3 regions of the Paenibacillus konkukensis genome follow, and region 2 is predicted to be linked to each of the others. Evidence: predicted binding sites of a transcription regulator. Region 2 holds the regulator's gene; each other region holds the start of a gene.
The links. Region 2 encodes Rex, which represses fermentation and respiration genes when NADH is low (regulators of the CRP and FNR family bind a similar motif). Its sites were predicted from a motif close to TTGTGAAATATTTCACAA; they were not measured.
Positions count from the first base shown of each region.

Region 1 (5,505 bases), 2.7 Mb from region 2:
GTCCGGACGAAGCAGCCGTATCCCGGAGGTATGTACATCAGCGCCGAGGAGCCGAAGCGTTCTCTGCGTCCGCTGCTCATCGACGGCGAGCCGGCGGTGCTGCTGGGCGGCGAAGGGCATAAGGCGGGACAAGGCATATGCACGTTCCAATATTACGAGCATTTGCAGAAGTTCGGCGAAGAGACGTTCGGGCTTCGGGACATATTGTACCGCTGGTCCGCCCAAGATTTGTACACGCTCGACAACATGCCGTATATCGGTCAAGCGTGGCCCGGCGTTCCGAATCATTGGATCGCCACCGGCTTCCGCAAATGGGGTATGACAAGCGGCATCGCTGCGGCGATGCTGAATGCGAAGCTGATTACGGGCGAGAAGAGCCCTTACGAGGAAGTGTTTACCCCGCGCCGATTTCACGCCGATCCGAGCATCAAGACGTTTATCAAGCAAAATGCGGACGTGGCGATGCATTTTTTGACAGGCCAGCTGGAGACGCCGCACAAAGAACCGGAAGATTTGTCGCCGGATGAAGGCGCGCTCGTACAGGTGAACGGCAAAAAAGCCGGAGCCTACCGGGATGCCGCCGGAAAGCTGCATGTCGTCGATACGACCTGCACGCATATGGGCTGCGAAGTGGAGTGGAACGAAGCGGAGCGGACTTGGGATTGCCCTTGCCACGGCTCGCGGTATTCGTACAGCGGCGATGTCATCGAGGGGCCGGCCAAGGAGGCGCTTGCGCAGGTCGAGCTGACGTAGCCCTGATACAATAATCCCCCTGCTTCGGCGGACATGAAGCCGCAGAGGCAGAGGGATTTGTTGCGTGAAGCGGAAGCTCCGGCCCAAGATTAGTGCAGCGCAAGCATGGTTGCCATATCCTCCTGCGCGTCGCCGATCAGCTTCAGCCCGAATTTTTCGACGAGGACGTTCAATACGCCTTCGTTAATAAATTCCGGCGCTTTCGGACCGATCCGGATATCCTGGATGCCGAGACTGAACAGGCCAAGCAGAATGGCCACGGCCTTTTGCTCGAACCAGGACAGCACGATGCTCACCGGCAGCTCGTTCACGCTGCATCCGAAGGCGTCGGCGAGCGCGAGCGCGATTTTGACCGTAGAGCCGGAGTTGTTGCATTGACCCAAGTCGATGTAGCGCGGGATGCCGGTGCCGGGCACCGTTCCGTAATCCACATCGTTGAAGCGGAACTTGCCACAGGACGTCGTCAAAATGACGGTGTCGCTCGGAAGCGAGGTGGCGAGCTCGCGGTAATATTCGCCGCCTTTGCCCGGGGCGTCGCAGCCGGCGATGACAAAAAAACGCTTGATCAGACCGTCCCGAACGGCTTGGATGATCTCCGGCGCAAGCCCGATCACAGTTTCGTGATGGTAGCCGGTCGTAAGCACCTGATCGGAGTCGATATGCGCCTCCGGCAGCTCCAGCGCCCGCTCGATGAGCGGAGAGAAATCGTCGCCGACGATTTTCGTGACATTCTCAAGACCGGCTACCTCATAGGAGAAGAAACGGTCCGCATACGTGCCTTTGATCGGCATCACGCAGTTTGTCGTCGCCAGAATCGCTCCCGGGAACTGCTCGAATAACCGGCGCTGGTCATACCAGGCTTTGCCGATATTGCCTTTCAAATGCGCATACTGCTTCAGCTTCGGATACCCGTGCGCCGGCAGCATTTCGGAATGGGTGTAAATATGGATGCCTTTGCCTTCCGTCTGCTTCAGCAGCTCCTCCAGCGCGTACAGGTTATGCCCTGTCACGACGATGCATTTGCCCTCGATTTTATTTTGCGGCACCGTGACCGGCTGGGGGACGCCGAAATGCGTCGTGTGCGCCCGGTCGAGCACATCCATGATCCGCACGGCGGCATGGCCGACCTTCATGGCCATATCCAGATGCTCCTGCAGATTAAAATTGGAGTTGGTTAAAGTCATATAAAGCGCTTCATGGGTGATTTTATCCACTTCCGGGTCGGTATAGCCAAGCTGCCGGGCATGCGTCGCATACGCGGCAATCCCCTTTAACGCAAAAATCATCGTATCCTGCAAGCTGGCGATCGTCTCGTCTTTTCCGCATACCCCGATCACCTTACAGCCGCCGCTCGGCGTTTGTTCGCATTGGTAACAAAACATAAGTCTTCCTCCATTCGCTGATTCGCTAATGTTTTCTTACAACGCTTAGCTTATCAGAAGCGGGAGCACGCGCATGTGACGGCCGTCACAACATTTCCGGCGAAATCGTGACAGCGTCTCGGCGGCGCATGGTTAAGAGGTGAGGCGGGCCCGAATCGGGCGCAGCTTGCGGATAATCTGAAAAAGGCTATTCTTGTCTTATTTTCGCCTGCACGATGGCATTAATCTGTTCATCCGCATCGCGCAGGGCGGTATTGATGTCCTTTTCTTTTTTGAGTACGCTTTCATAAGCGTCCAGAATAACTTTGTTCGTATCGCTGCCCTGATATTTGGAAATCCGGGGGACAGACGGCTTCAGGCGGGTCATGCTGCTCAAGTTGTACGTCTTGCCGGCGAATTCGGGAATGGCTTTGCCGAACTCTTCCTTCACCTTCTCGCTGGACAGGACGGACATTTTCCCGTTTCGCGCCAACTGCAGCTGGACTTCGTCGGACAATGCGGTTTCAATGACGAGGAAGGCGGCTTGTTTGTTTTTGCTTTGGGCGGTGATCGACATATTCGGAGTATCTACGTTGGTGCTGAATCCCATATTATCTTTGTGCTGCGGATAAGTTACGACGTCCCAGTTCATATCCGGCGCGCTCTTTAGCGCGTTGACTGTGCTGCTGTATCCGGTAATCATCGCCAGCCGGCCCTCGACGAACGCCTTCTGATTTTCGCCGAAATTCATTGTATTATAAGGAGCGTCGGAGTTGCCGGGATAGTTGTAGATGCTTTCCCATAGATCGAACGCTTTTTTCCAAGGGTCCGTCGTTATGGTCGCCTTATTGTCCTTGTCCAGCTGATACAGCGTAATCTGATTGACCATCCGGTTCACGTTGTCCGGGAACAGCCCGCGATATTGGACGCCGTCGTAATTTCTCGTCATCTTCTTCCCGAGATCCCCGATTTCCTCCCAGGTCATCCCGTCCTTCGGATAAGGCACGGCGAATTTATCGAACAAGGTTTTATTGTAAAACAAACCGAATGCATTGTTGTACACGGGCAAGCCGCCCAAATCGTTGCTGCCGCCGTTGACTCTGATGTAATCGATCATCTCGGGAATAATCCGGTTCACATCGAATTTGTTCTGCTTGATCAGCGGTTCCATATTATAGAAAAGCTGCAGCTCGATCAGCGATTTGATGGTGGACCCGTAACCGACGACGATATCCGGAATGTTGCCGGCAGCGATGATCTCGTTGAGCGAGGAGCCTTTTTCCGAGGTATTGATGTACTCCACGTTAATATTCGGGTACTTTTTGGCGACCGGATCGACTATGTACTGCTTGAATTCGGCTTCGTTAAAAATCCCTTGGCTGGTCGCCAGTTTAACGGTTACAGGCTCGTTAACGGCTGACGGAGTCTCAGCTTCCTCAACCTTGCCGGCGCCCCCGCCCGGATCTCCCATGCAGCCGGATAAGACGGCCGATGCGGCAATAAGGACCGCAAGCGACGGCTTCCATCCGTAATATTTCTTCAATACGCACACCCCCTGAATAATTTGTGAACGATTCCAATTTATTTATAAAGGAATCGGCTTTAGAAAGAAATCATCAAAATGTGAAATGATCATCAAAATGGAAACTGAGGATAAAAAAGGATTAGATGGCGGCTCGGGCCGCCGCGTCCGCCAGCTGCGGAATAGGGGGGATGTCTTCTTGCGGAGGCTGCTGATACCATAGGGGCCAAACTCCGATTTTTCAGGTTTTAGTTGCGATTTTTAAGTGCCATTTTATGTTTTGATGATTTATTTTTGGGAGAAAAGCCCTTATAAATGAATTGAGTGCGCACTCGAACCGATATGAAACCGCTTTATTTTTCGTCGAGAGGAGAGGGAAGCCAACAGTCCGGCAATAAAATTGTTTTGAAAAAAAACATCATTTATGTGAAGGATGTGCGGCTAATGAAAAATTGTAAAAACGCATTTGCGGCGTTCTTGTGCCTGCTTCTTGTGTTCGCTATGCTGCCCGGGATCGGGAACGCGGCCGACATCAAGCTGACGGTGCCCGCTTCCGGAGTAACCGCCAGCGCCGACGACGGCAACGTTCCGGCCAACGTCGTCGACGGAAGCTTGGCGACCCGCTGGTCGGCGAGCGGCGACGGCCAATGGATTCAGCTCGATTTGGGAGCAGCCAAACAAGTCTCGTACATTAAGATGGCTTTTCAAAGCGGATCGACGCGTACGTTTACTTTCGATATTCAAACTTCGGCGAACGGCAGCGCGTTTACGACGGCGCAGAGCGGCGTCGTCAGCAGCTTGAACGACTCGCTGCAAACGTTCGATTTTCCCGATGTCAGCGGCGTGCGCTATGTCCGCATTGTCGGCCATTGCAATTCCGTCAGTTTGTGGAATAGCTACACGGAGATCGAAATTTACGGCAGCGAACCGTCCGGCGTGGTGAACGTATCTACCTCCGCGCAGCTGCAGGATGCGATTAATCACGCGTCCGCCGGAACGACCATCGTGCTTGCGAACGGAACCTATACGCAAAGCAGCGCCTTCGTCGTCAGCGGCAAGAACGGTACCTCCGGCAGCCCGATTACAATCAAAGCGGCGAATCAAGGCCAGGCGATCATCTCGGGAGGCGCGGCTCTGCAAATTTCCAATTCGTCCTACGTAACCGTAGAGGGCCTGAAGTTTACGAACAGCGGCAAAACCGCCGTACTGCTGGACGGCTCCAATCATATCCGGATTACCCGGAACAAGTTCGCGCTGGCGGCTACGGGGGGCGATTTGATCTGGCTTCAAGTCAGCGGCGCTAACAGCAATCATAACCAAATCGACCGCAACGACTTCGGGAACAAGACCGATACCGCTCCGCTTATCACTTATCAGGGGGACGGGAACGGCCATATATCGCAGTATGACGTCATTGAATACAACTATTTTCACGACGTAGGTCCTTGGGTTGACAACGGTAAGGAAACGATTCGCCTCGGGCTGTCGGGCATTTCCCTCTCGGACGGCTTCAACACAATTCAATACAATTTATTCGAGAACACCGACGGCGAGCCGGAGATCGTCTCCGTCAAAAGCAGCAATAATACCGTCCGGTACAATACGTTCAAAACGTCCCAAGGCGGGGTTACTTCCAGACACGGCCATTTTAACAGCTTCTACGGAAACTTCTTCCTCGGCGACGGGACGGAGCCGAAAGAAGACGGCATCCGGATTTACGGCAACGACCATAAAATTTATAACAACTATATGGAGAAGCTGACAGGGAAAGCGATTTTGCTTGACAGCGGCGATTATGACGGAGGATCGAGCGGTCACCCGTCGAATCCTTCCTCGAGCGATTTGGCGGCGCAGTGGAAAATTTACCGC
Region 1 covers NZ_CP027059.1:6,443,712-6,449,216, forward strand. The annotation lists gene SK3146_RS27980 (FAD-dependent oxidoreductase) at 1-753, shown strand, start outside; gene hcp (hydroxylamine reductase) at 843-2,135, opposite strand; gene SK3146_RS27990 (ABC transporter substrate-binding protein) at 2,323-3,657, opposite strand; gene SK3146_RS27995 (chondroitinase-B domain-containing protein) at 4,081-5,505, shown strand, end outside.
Region 1: the regulator Rex is predicted to act here: its motif matches at 2,209-2,226, upstream of hcp (hydroxylamine reductase).

Region 2 (5,505 bases):
CCATGAGCTACTTGCGCAGAGGAGATATCGCGGAAAGCTACAGTCATTTTCATTTTTTGGCGCAATTAACGAATAACCTGCAGATGAGAGCTATTTCTTACAATGCGATGGGATGTATTCAAGCAGTTCATCACGACAATATGGATAAAGCCGCGGAATATTTTAATTTGGCGTTTCAAACGGACCCGAGCAGCGTTCAGCCTCTGATGGAGATGGGACTGTGCTGCGAAAAGAAGGGCCAGCTGCAGTTTCACCAGCAGCCTTACCGTTAAACGAAGGATAAGTTTACTATTCCCTTTTCCCGAGAGTATTGGTATGCTTAGAAGAGAGTGGGAATGAAGGGATTGACATAAAAGTAATGAAATTCGCGGTTTTGGATTTTGAAACGACCGGGAGCCAGCCTGCGGATCGCATCATACAGGTTGGCCTCGTCATTATACAAGACGACTACATCATCGACAGGTATACTTCTCTGGTCAATCCCGGGATAGGTATACCTTCTTCTATAACGTCGTTAACCGGCATTGACGATGAGATGGTCAAAGATGCCCCGGAGCTTGATACGGTTATTGGGCAAATGGTGCCGCTTTTGCAGGATACCGTCCTGGTCGGGCATAATATTGCCTTTGATTTGGCATTCTTGCAGCGGGCTCTGGATGAGCACGGTTATTTTCCGTTCGACGGCAAGGTGCTGGACACGATGGATACGCTGCGCGTGCTGTTTCCGTATTTGGGCAGCCTGCAGCTAAACATGGTTTGCCAGTCGCTCGGCATTGAGCATGAACGGCCGCATCAGGCGGACAGCGACGCCGAAGCGACGGCGCTTGTTTGGCTGCGCTGCTTGGAGAGGCTCCAAAGCTTGCCGCTGCTTACGCTTCAGCGGTTATCCCTTATTTTCGATGAAGTGACTAGCGATCTCGGATGGTTTCTTCATGAAATGAAAGCGTATAAGGAAATGTTTACCTCTGTGGATACGGAGGAAGGACGTTATTTTCGCCAGTTTGCCATCAATGTGGATGAGTGGGGCAACGAAGAGCCGGTGCGCGAGGACGACGAAATGCAATCGATTCCGGATAGCTTCGCCGAATTTTATGAATGGCTCAAACAGCAGCTGCAAATCCGTTTCGAGTCCTACGAGGACCGCGAAGCTCAGGTGAAGATGCTGGAAGAGGTCGAAGCCGCTTTCGAAGAAGGCAAGCATCTGATGATCGAAGCGGGAACCGGTACGGGCAAATCGCTCGGTTATTTGATTCCGTCGCTGTATTACGGGCTGAAGAAGGATAAGAAGGTGCTTGTCAGTACGCACACCATCAATTTGCAGGAGCAGATTAGAGAAAGAGACATACCGCTTCTGCACAGTTTATTTCCGGTGGGCTTTCGCGCGGCGGTGTTGAAAGGAAGAAGTCATTATTTGTGCTTGCGCAAATTCGAGCATAAAATGAATCTTCAAGATTTTGAAAACGGCAAAGAAGACCGGATCACGGCCGGACAAATGCTTGTCTGGCTTAGCGAAACGAAGCAGGGCGACGAAGAAGAGCTGCATTTTGCCACGAATAAAGGCAATCAGTTTTGGCATACGGTGGCAAGCGATTCCGATTCCTGTCTGAACAGAGCATGCCCCTGGTTCAAACGCTGCTTTTATCATCGTGCCCGGCATGAGTCCAATACGGCCGATGTCATTATAACCAACCACTCTATGCTGTTTACGGATACGAAGGCGGAAAACCGGCTTCTGCCGTCCTATAAGCATCTTGTTATCGATGAAGCGCATCATTTCGAGGAAGTAGCCAGCAAGCATTTGGGTATCGAGCTGTTCTACGGGGCTTTCCTGAATACGTTATGGTGGTTGTATAAAGACGGCCGCAGCGGCCAATTATCTTCCCTGAAGGCCAGGCTGCAGCGCGAGGAATCGGAGCGGGCGCAAGCGTGGAGCGGCGTTATAGACGCGGTCATTCCGAAAATCGTTGCGATTAAGGAACAGTGGGACGAACTGGCCGAGCTGTTGTACCAACTGCTTGCCTCGCGTTCCGATCCGTCGCAAACCGAGGGCGGACAGCTTGTATTCCGGATTAAGAAAGACCAGACGCCAAGCTCGTGGGATAAGCTGCTTGTTCTCGAAGAGAACATTTATTTGAACTGCTCCGAGGTTTTGAAAAAACTGGATAAAATGCTCAGCGAAATGAAGGAGCTTCAAGACGAGCAGGATCTTCAGGGAGTCGTAACCGATATCGGCGGCACCGTCAAGGAGCTGTACCGTCACCGTGACAATCTGCATTTTTTTATGACGATGCCGGACGACAATTACGTATATTGGCTTGAAGGGGGACAGCATAACAAGAGCAAATCGCTGCAGCTCGTTTGCGTTCCGATCGACGTCAGCCCGATGCTTCAGCAGCACTTTTTCGAGGTAAAAGACAGCGTCATCATGACCTCGGCTACGCTTTCCGTAGGCAAGTCTTTTGATTATACCTGCGAGCAGCTGGGACTTGAAGAAGTGAAGGACGGCTCCGTACAGGCCAAACTGAAGACGGTGCAGCTGCCTTCTCCTTTCAATTATCGTCAGCAGGCGCTGGTGGCGATTCCAAGAGATTTCCCCAGCATTCGCGGCAATTCAGGAGAGAAGCAGTTCTTGGACCGGCTGACGCAATCGCTTGCCGAGGTAGCGCTGGAGACCAAAGGACGTATGCTGGTGCTGTTCACGTCCAACCGGATGCTGAAGCTCACTCACGCGGCATTGAAGGAAGTGCTGAGCCCTTTTGGCATTCAGGTATTGGGTCAAGGGGTTGACAGCAGCAACCGGAGCAAGCTGACCCGCTTGTTCCAGAACAGTCCGGCGAGCGTACTGCTGGGAACGAGCAGCTTCTGGGAAGGCGTGGACATTCCCGGCGACGCGCTGAGCTGTCTGGCGATCGTGCGGCTTCCGTTCCAGCCTCCGAATCATCCGTTAGTGGAAGCGAAGACGGAAAATTTGAAGAAGCTTAACCAAAATCCTTTCATGAAGCTGTCGGTGCCCCAGGCCGTGATCCGCTTTAAGCAGGGCTTCGGGAGATTGGTTCGGACGGCGAACGATAAAGGCATCGTCATTATATATGATACCCGGGTCATTGATACGACATATGGAAAGTACTTCTTGTACTCGCTGCCCGGCCCCAAAATCGAGCATATGCCGACCAATCAATTGGTACCGAGAATTAAGCAGTGGATGGGGGAAAGCGACGTATGAAAACAATTAAAATTTCCGAAGCGGTCGTTCGCAGACTGCCGGTCTATTTACGGTTTTTGAACGAATTGAGCAAAAAAAGCGTGAATACGGTATCTTCGCAGGATTTGGGTCAAAAGCTGGATCTTAACCCGGCTCAAATCCGCAAAGATCTCGCCTATTTCGGAGAGTTCGGCAAAAAAGGAATCGGCTACGACGTCGACTATTTAATCGAAAAAATACGGCAAATTTTAAAGCTTGATAAAGTGATTCCGGTAGCGCTCGTCGGAGCGGGTAATCTTGGGCGGGCATTATGCAACTATAACGCTTATTTGAAAGATAATATGAAAATTGTCGCCGTTTTCGACGCGCACGCATCGAAGATCGGGGAGTCGATCAACAATTTGAATGTGAAGCCGATGGAAGAGCTCAAAGCAGCGATCAAAGAGCTGCATGTAAGAATCGGGATCATTACCGTTCCTGCCGCTGAAGCGCAAGGAGTAGCCAATCAGTTTGTCGAGGCCGGAGTCGAAGCGATTTTGAATTTTGCTCCGATTATTATTAAAGTTCCGAATGAAATTCGGGTGCATCACGCCGATTTTACGACGGAGCTGCAAAGCCTCGCGTACTATCTTGATTAGAAACCTATACGTCAAAAAAGTACGTCAAAAAAAGCCTACAGCGATGTAGGCTTTTTGGGCGTGTAACGGTTAATCGTATGTAAGGAGAAATCAAGCTCAAATGACGAGAGAAACGACTTTGTAGATGAGATAAGAGAGCGCCATACTAATCGGGATCGTAATGACCCAAGTCATAACCATTTTGGTAACGGTCGCCCACTTTACGTCGTGAAACCTCAGTACCGATCCCGTCCCGATAATCGAGGACGAAATGACATGCGTCGTGGACAACGGCATCCCCATTGCCGTCGAAATCTGAATAACGATGGATGAATTCAGATCGGAAGCGAACCCGTTGATCGGCTCGATCTTAATCAGATTTTTGCTCATGGTCTTGATGATCTTCCATCCGCCGATCGAAGTGCCGAGGCCCATGGCGGTAGCCGCGCATAATTTAACCCATAACGGCACGTCCAAATTGGTTTGGTACCCTAACGCCACCATTCCGAAAACGATAATTCCCATTGCTTTCTGAGCATCGTTGCCTCCGTGCGACAGGGAGAGAAGGCCGGCCGAAAAAATTTGAAAAAACCGGAACATTCGATTTAGCTTCGAGCGGGAATGATTGCCGCTGGCAAAAATGATCTGTTTAATGATCCACATAATGATGAATCCTGTTGCAAAAGCGATCATGGGAGACAGGATCAGAATAGCGATAATTTCTTTAAAGCCGCTCCAGTTGACTGCGGATATCCCCGCACCGGCCACGACGGCGCCGGCTAAAGCTCCGATCAACGTATGCGAGGAGGAGGAAGGAATGCCGAAATACCAAGTGACTAAATTCCATATAATAGCCGTAATTAATGCCGCGATGACAACGGTAACCCCGTTTTCGATGGTTGCCGGATTGGCGACTTTGCCGCCGATCGTTTTGGCCACTTCAGAGGAGTAAACCGCTCCGATAAAATTGAGGGTGGCCGCGAAAAAAACGGCTACCTTAGGGGATAATGCCCTGGTCGATATCGATGTTGCAATCGCATTGGCCGTATCGTGAAAGCCGTTGATGAAATCGAACAGCAAAGCCAATCCTACGATGATGAACAAAAGGGTTAACATAATTACCTCCTACCGGTTGCGAAGCAGCTTACGAATAACGCAATACGACGCTTTCCAAAATGTTCGCTACGTCTTCACAGGCATCCGTAGTTTGCTCAAGGCGTTCATAGAGCTCCTTAAGCTTGAAATCGTGATAAGGGTCTTGAGGATTCAAGAAAATTTCGCGAATTCCTTCCCGCATTAACCGGTCGGCCTCGTTCTCCAAGCTGTTGATTTGGACGGTATGTTCGGTAATTTGCATATATTTCTTTTTGGACAATAGTTTGAAGGCATCGAGAATATGCTGGCAGCTGGCAACAAGAACGGCGGAAAACTCCTGCATATACTTATCGCTCTCGTTAATGTTCAAATAATCGAAACGTGCGATCGTCGCTTCGATCCCGTCGATGACATCGTCGACTTTGGAGGCAAGTTCCATAATATCTTCCCGATCCAATGGGGTAATGAACACTTTGTTCAGCCCTTTGAAAATTTGATGGGTAATCTGATCGCCTTTGTTCTCTAAATCCTTCAATTGAGGATAGAACGCTGCGGGCGGTTGATCTCCCATTACGGCGTTGCGAAACATTT
Region 2 covers NZ_CP027059.1:1,209,269-1,214,773, reverse strand. The annotation lists gene SK3146_RS05210 (tetratricopeptide repeat protein) at 1-272, shown strand, start outside; gene dinG (ATP-dependent DNA helicase DinG) at 359-3,223, shown strand; gene SK3146_RS05200 (redox-sensing transcriptional repressor Rex) at 3,220-3,840, shown strand; gene SK3146_RS05195 (inorganic phosphate transporter) at 3,937-4,935, opposite strand; gene SK3146_RS05190 (DUF47 domain-containing protein) at 4,964-5,505, opposite strand, start outside.

Region 3 (5,505 bases), 1.4 Mb from region 2:
GGACTTCGCTCTACAATGGTACGATCGGAAGAAGAAGATGCTACGGTTATTACCGGGACACGGGCAGATCGTATGAATGGAAGAGTTGATTTATGAACATCAACGTCAATGCAAACAAACCGGAGGCAGACGAAGGATTTCCTTGTCCGACTCCGGTTTGTTTTTTGCTGGTCCCCCGCAACCTCCCGCCCCGATAACTATTTCCCGTTCTTACCCTGCACATAAGAAGCGCTGAACAGGAACAAGCGCATCAGCAGATACAGCGAAGGGATGAGCAGCAGCAAGCCGGCGATAAACGCGATAATGAGCGCGACGCCCATCGTAGGGCTTGTGACGCTGGCATGGATTGTGACGAGCGGATACAAGATATAGGGCAGATGAGCCGCGCCATAGCCGAAGAAGGCGAAGGCGAACTGCAGCATGACCATAATGAAGGCGACGCCCAGCCGCTTGCGCTGCCAGATCAAATACGTTGCGACCAGGAAGCAGAGGAGGGAGAGAGCGAACATCCAGGCCAGCTCCATCATTCTCTCGAAATGCCACGGGCTGTGGGCATGGATCGAGAAAAAGACGAGCAGACTGGCCAGAATGGTCGGCGCGCTCCAGCCGATGGCGAAGCCGCGCAGCACCTCCATCGCCTTGTAATCCTTCGCTTTGTCCGCATAGTAGGTCAGGAAGGAGGCGGAGATGAACAGAATGCTGACCAGCGATAAAATAACGACGGACCAGGCATACGGGCTTGTGAACAGCCTGCCGTATTGTAGGACGACCTGACCGCCCCGTTCCTCGATATAGCCGCCCTCCGAGATCGTCAGCACGATGGACAGCGAGGCCGGGATGAATAGACCGCTGCTGCCGTACAGCAGCAGGTAGACCGGGTTGTCCTTCGCTCCGTATGTGCTGAAGGCGTAGTAGGAGCCGCGGATAGCGAGCAGAACGATCGCTATGCTCCCCGGAATGAGCAGGCCGGTTCCGAGGTAATAGGCGGTGTCCGGGAAAAATCCGACCATGCCGACCATAAAGAAAATAAGAAAGACGTTCGTCACTTCCCAGACCGGCGACAAGTAGCGTTCGATGATGCCGTGAACGAGATGCTTCCGTCCGGTGATCATGCTGTAATAGCTGAAGAAACCGGCCCCGAAATCGATGGATGCGACGATCAGGTACCCGTATAGAAATAGCCATAGAACCGTAATGCCGATGAGCTCGATATTCATCTCGGTTCGCCTCCTTCGATGCCGCGGCTGATCATTTCCTGTTCGGCTGTGTTGGTGCGGAACAGCTTGCGCAGCACGGCCCAGACGGTTACGGCCAGCAGCATGTACAGCAGCGAGAACAAGAGCAGCATCCAGTCCACATGAGCGGCCGTCGTCGCTCCATGCTCCGTTCTCATATAGCCGCGGAGAATCCACGGCTGACGTCCGGCTTCGGCGAAGATCCAGCCGCATTCGATAGCGAGCATGGCGAGCGGTCCCGATGCCGCGATGCAGCGCAGCAGCCAGCGGGGCAGCGCCTGCCCCTTAGCCGCCCGCGCCTTGCGGGAGAATAGAATATAGCCGATACAGAGCACGATCAGCAGGCTGCCGATGACGACCATAACGTCGAACAAGTAGTGGATATACAGCGGCGGACGCTCGTCGGCCGGTATATCGTTCAGTCCCGTTACGACGGCGTTCGGCTTGCCGAACGCGAGGATGCTGAGCGCATACGGCAGCTTGAGTCCGTAGCGGACTTCCTGGTTCTCGGTCAATACGCCGCCGACGACGAGAGAGGCCCGGGCGGTCGTCTCAAAATGCCATTCGGCCGCGGCCAGCTTCTCCGGCTGGTATTCGGCGAGGAATTTGCCGGACAGATCGCCGATGAAGGCGGTCAGCAGCGAGAAGATGAGCCCGGCGAGCATCGTCAGCTTCAGCGCTTTCCGGTAGTAGATATGCTTCCTTCCGGCGAGCAGCGATACGGCGGCCGCCGCCGCCAGCACGAAGGCGCTCGTCATGTAGGCGGAAGAGAGCACATGCGCCGTCTTCGTCGGCGTAGCCGGGTTGAACATGGCGACGAGCGGGTCGATATCGACGATCGTACGCCCCGACAGCTTGAAGCCTTGCGGCGTATTCATAAAGGCGTTCACCACGGTAATGAAAAAAGCCGATGCCGAAGAGCCGATGATGACGGGAAGTGCAAGGGAGAAATGAGTCCAGGGATTACGGAACCGGTCCCACGTATACAAATAAATGCCGAGAAAGATCGCTTCGAAGAAAAAGGCGAACGTCTCCAGAAACAGCGGCAGCGCGATAGCTTGACCGGCGATTTGCATAAAGCTCGGCCACAGCAAATTAAGCTGCAGACCGATCGAGGTGCCGGTCACGACCCCGACGGCGACGGTAATCACGAAGCCTCGCGCCCAGCGCCGCGCAAGCAAAGTGTAATAAGGGTCCTTCAGCTTGATCCCGAGAAACTCGGCAATGGCGATCATTACGGGAACGCCGACCCCGATCGTAGCGAAAATAATGTGAAATCCGAGCGTGAGCCCCGTTAAAATGCGGCTGTACACCACCGGGTCGTAGGTCATCATGATCATCAACTCCTTATAAGGTAGGATATGGTTTTATTGTTTACCTATTCCCTTGACGTTAGTATAAATGATCATTGTGATTTAATTCACATAATCTGTGAAACGGAGGTGAACTTATCGTTACAAAATGATGATCTTACCGAAATAATCGACAATTATTGATCGTTTGTTGATTAATCCACACATCGCGAGGAATTGATTATTGCAAGCATGTTGATTCTGTTTAGACTAAAACGTGAGTTGATAAAACAAGCAGCGTTCATAAAATCGCCCATTTGATTTTTATTTAAGCAAATAAGGGAGGAACAACGAAATGGATTATACGAAACTTGGGAATACCGGTTTGGATGTGTCCCGGATTTGTCTTGGTTGTATGGGCTTCGGCGACGCGGAGAAGGGGCATCATCGTTGGGTGCTCGATGAGGAGCGCGCTCGCCCAATCATAAAAAAGGCACTGGAGCTTGGAATTAATTTTTTTGATACAGCAAACGTCTACGCTGAGGGAACGAGCGAAGAGATCGTTGGAAACGTACTCAGGGATTATGCAAACCGCGATGAAGTTGTTATCGCCACTAAAATACATGGACGGATGCATCATGGGCCCAACGGCGCCGGCCTTTCCCGCAAAGCGATCATGAGCGAAATCGATAAGAGCCTTAAGAGATTGAAAACCGACTATGTCGATTTGTATCAAATTCATCGTTGGGATTATAACACGCCCATCGAAGAGACGATGGAGGCGCTTCACGATGTAGTCAAGGCTGGTAAGGCACGATACATCGGCGCTTCCGCCATGTGGGCATGGCAGTTCCAAAAGGCGTTGCATATAGCCGAGAAAAACGGCTGGACTCGATTTGTATCTATGCAAAATCACTTAAACCTCATTTACCGCGAAGAGGAGCGGGAGATGCTGCCGCTCTGCAAGGAAGAAAAAATCGGGGTCATTCCGTATAGCCCGCTCGCAGGAGGAAGATTGGCGCGGGAAGCATCTACGCATCGGGCCGATACCGATCAAATTGCAAAACAAAAATACGATGCCGCAGCGGACGTGGATCAATTGGTGGTCGACCGCGTCGCGGTTCTTGCGGAAAAACATGGCGTTCGCCGTGTTCACATCGCACTGGCGTGGCTGTTGCACAAAGAACCGGTAACCGCCCCCATCGTCGGGGCTACGAAGATTTCTCATCTCGAGGATGCGGAAGCTGCCTTTTCCATTAAATTAACATCTGAAGAGATTGCGTTTTTGGAGGAACCGTATGTACCGCACCGAGTCGTCGGGCATTCATAATTCCGCCTAAGGAAGGTGATGCGCCTGTGAAACCATGATCGCCGCCATCACTCATTGGGAATGTCGCCGGAAGAATAAAGCAAGAGCCGTTCGTTTATGTATAAGCTCGAACGGCTCTTTTGGCATCATCTATGTCTCAATAACGATACGTTCAGATAGGCTATCCTCGTAACAGCATTTTTTCGGATTCATCCTGTACCATGCTTTTCAAATCATGGCCGGTCGGGTTCTGGAAGATCCGTAGACCAAAATCCGGCGCGACCGCAAGAATATGATCGAAAATATCAGATTGTATGCCCTCATATACAGCCCAGTTGATGTCATTGGTAAAAGCGTAAACTTCCAAAGGGATTCCTGTCTCCTCTGGAGCCAACTGCCGGATCATACGAGTCATTCCCTCATGGATGTTGGGGTGGTGCTCTATATAGCTCTGGATATATGCCCGGAATACGCCTATATTCGTCATCGCACGGCCATTCACTCTTACGGAACGATCAATACCGTTTTCCTGGTTGTATTGCTCGATTTCTGCTTCTTTACGAGCAATGTACTCATTCAGAAAATGAATTTTTCTAAACTTCTCAATCATTTCCGGTGTGCAGAAAGCTATGCTGCTTACATCGATATAAACTGCGCGTTTAATCCGGCGGCCGCCGGAGTTTTGCATGCCCCGCCAATTTTTGAACGAGTCCGAGATTAGGGCGTACGTCGGAATCGTAGTAATGGTTTTATCCCAGTTTTGTACCTTGACGGTATTTAAGGAAATATCAATCACGTCACCGTCAGCCCCGTACTTAGTCATCTCGATCCAATCGCCAACCCGCACCATGTCATTGGCCGTCAACTGGACGCCGGCAACCAGCCCCAACAAGGAATCCTTGAAAATTAACAGCAGAACAGCCGATAAAGCGCCGATGCCGCTCAGCAAAATCAGCGGACTTTGACCGATTAAATTGGAGATGACCAGAATGCCGCCGATCGTAAATAAAAAGATCTTAACGACCTGTATATAGCCGCGAATGGGCCGGGTCTTGGATATTTCATAGGTAATATAGATATCGTTGATGGCATTCAGCAGCGCATCCAGCACGAAAATCATCACGATGATCATATAGACGAAGACGCCCTTCGCGATTAAGTACGTATAGAGCGGGAACGAAAAAGAGAAATAGTAAATAATGATGGCCGGTACAAGATGAGAGAGCCTCTGAATGATTTTATGATCTAGAATGTAATGATTCCAAGTCGTCCGACTGTGGTTTCGTATATACGCAGTAACAAGCTTCAGTACAATTCCCTTCGTAACATAATTGGCAAAGATACAAAGCAAAGCGATCCCAGCGATCAATATTGCATCGGCAAGATAAACAGTTGCAGCTCCATGGAAACCCATACTCTCAAGTAACTTTGTAATATATTCCATAATCGCCTCCTGAAAAATAAAAAGTCCCCCTTGTAATACGCACAAGTGGGAGTTTATTACCTACTATCTTACCTGAACGGTCCAAACCCGTCAATGATTACAAGCCTGACACTGCAGAAGCTTTATTCAGTTAAGCTTGGCCTCCTAACCGCAGGAATAATGTCTGCGAATAACAACATAATGTCGTTTTAGCTGAGGGATATGTTGCTTTTGCTTGAATATTTC
Region 3 covers NZ_CP027059.1:2,644,164-2,649,668, reverse strand. The annotation lists gene SK3146_RS11295 (putative protein N(5)-glutamine methyltransferase) at 1-96, shown strand, start outside; gene SK3146_RS11290 (cytochrome d ubiquinol oxidase subunit II) at 198-1,217, opposite strand; gene SK3146_RS11285 (cytochrome ubiquinol oxidase subunit I) at 1,214-2,569, opposite strand; gene SK3146_RS11280 (aldo/keto reductase) at 2,883-3,857, shown strand; gene SK3146_RS11275 (mechanosensitive ion channel family protein) at 4,018-5,280, opposite strand.
Region 3: the regulator Rex is predicted to act here: its motif matches at 2,644-2,661, upstream of SK3146_RS11285 (cytochrome ubiquinol oxidase subunit I).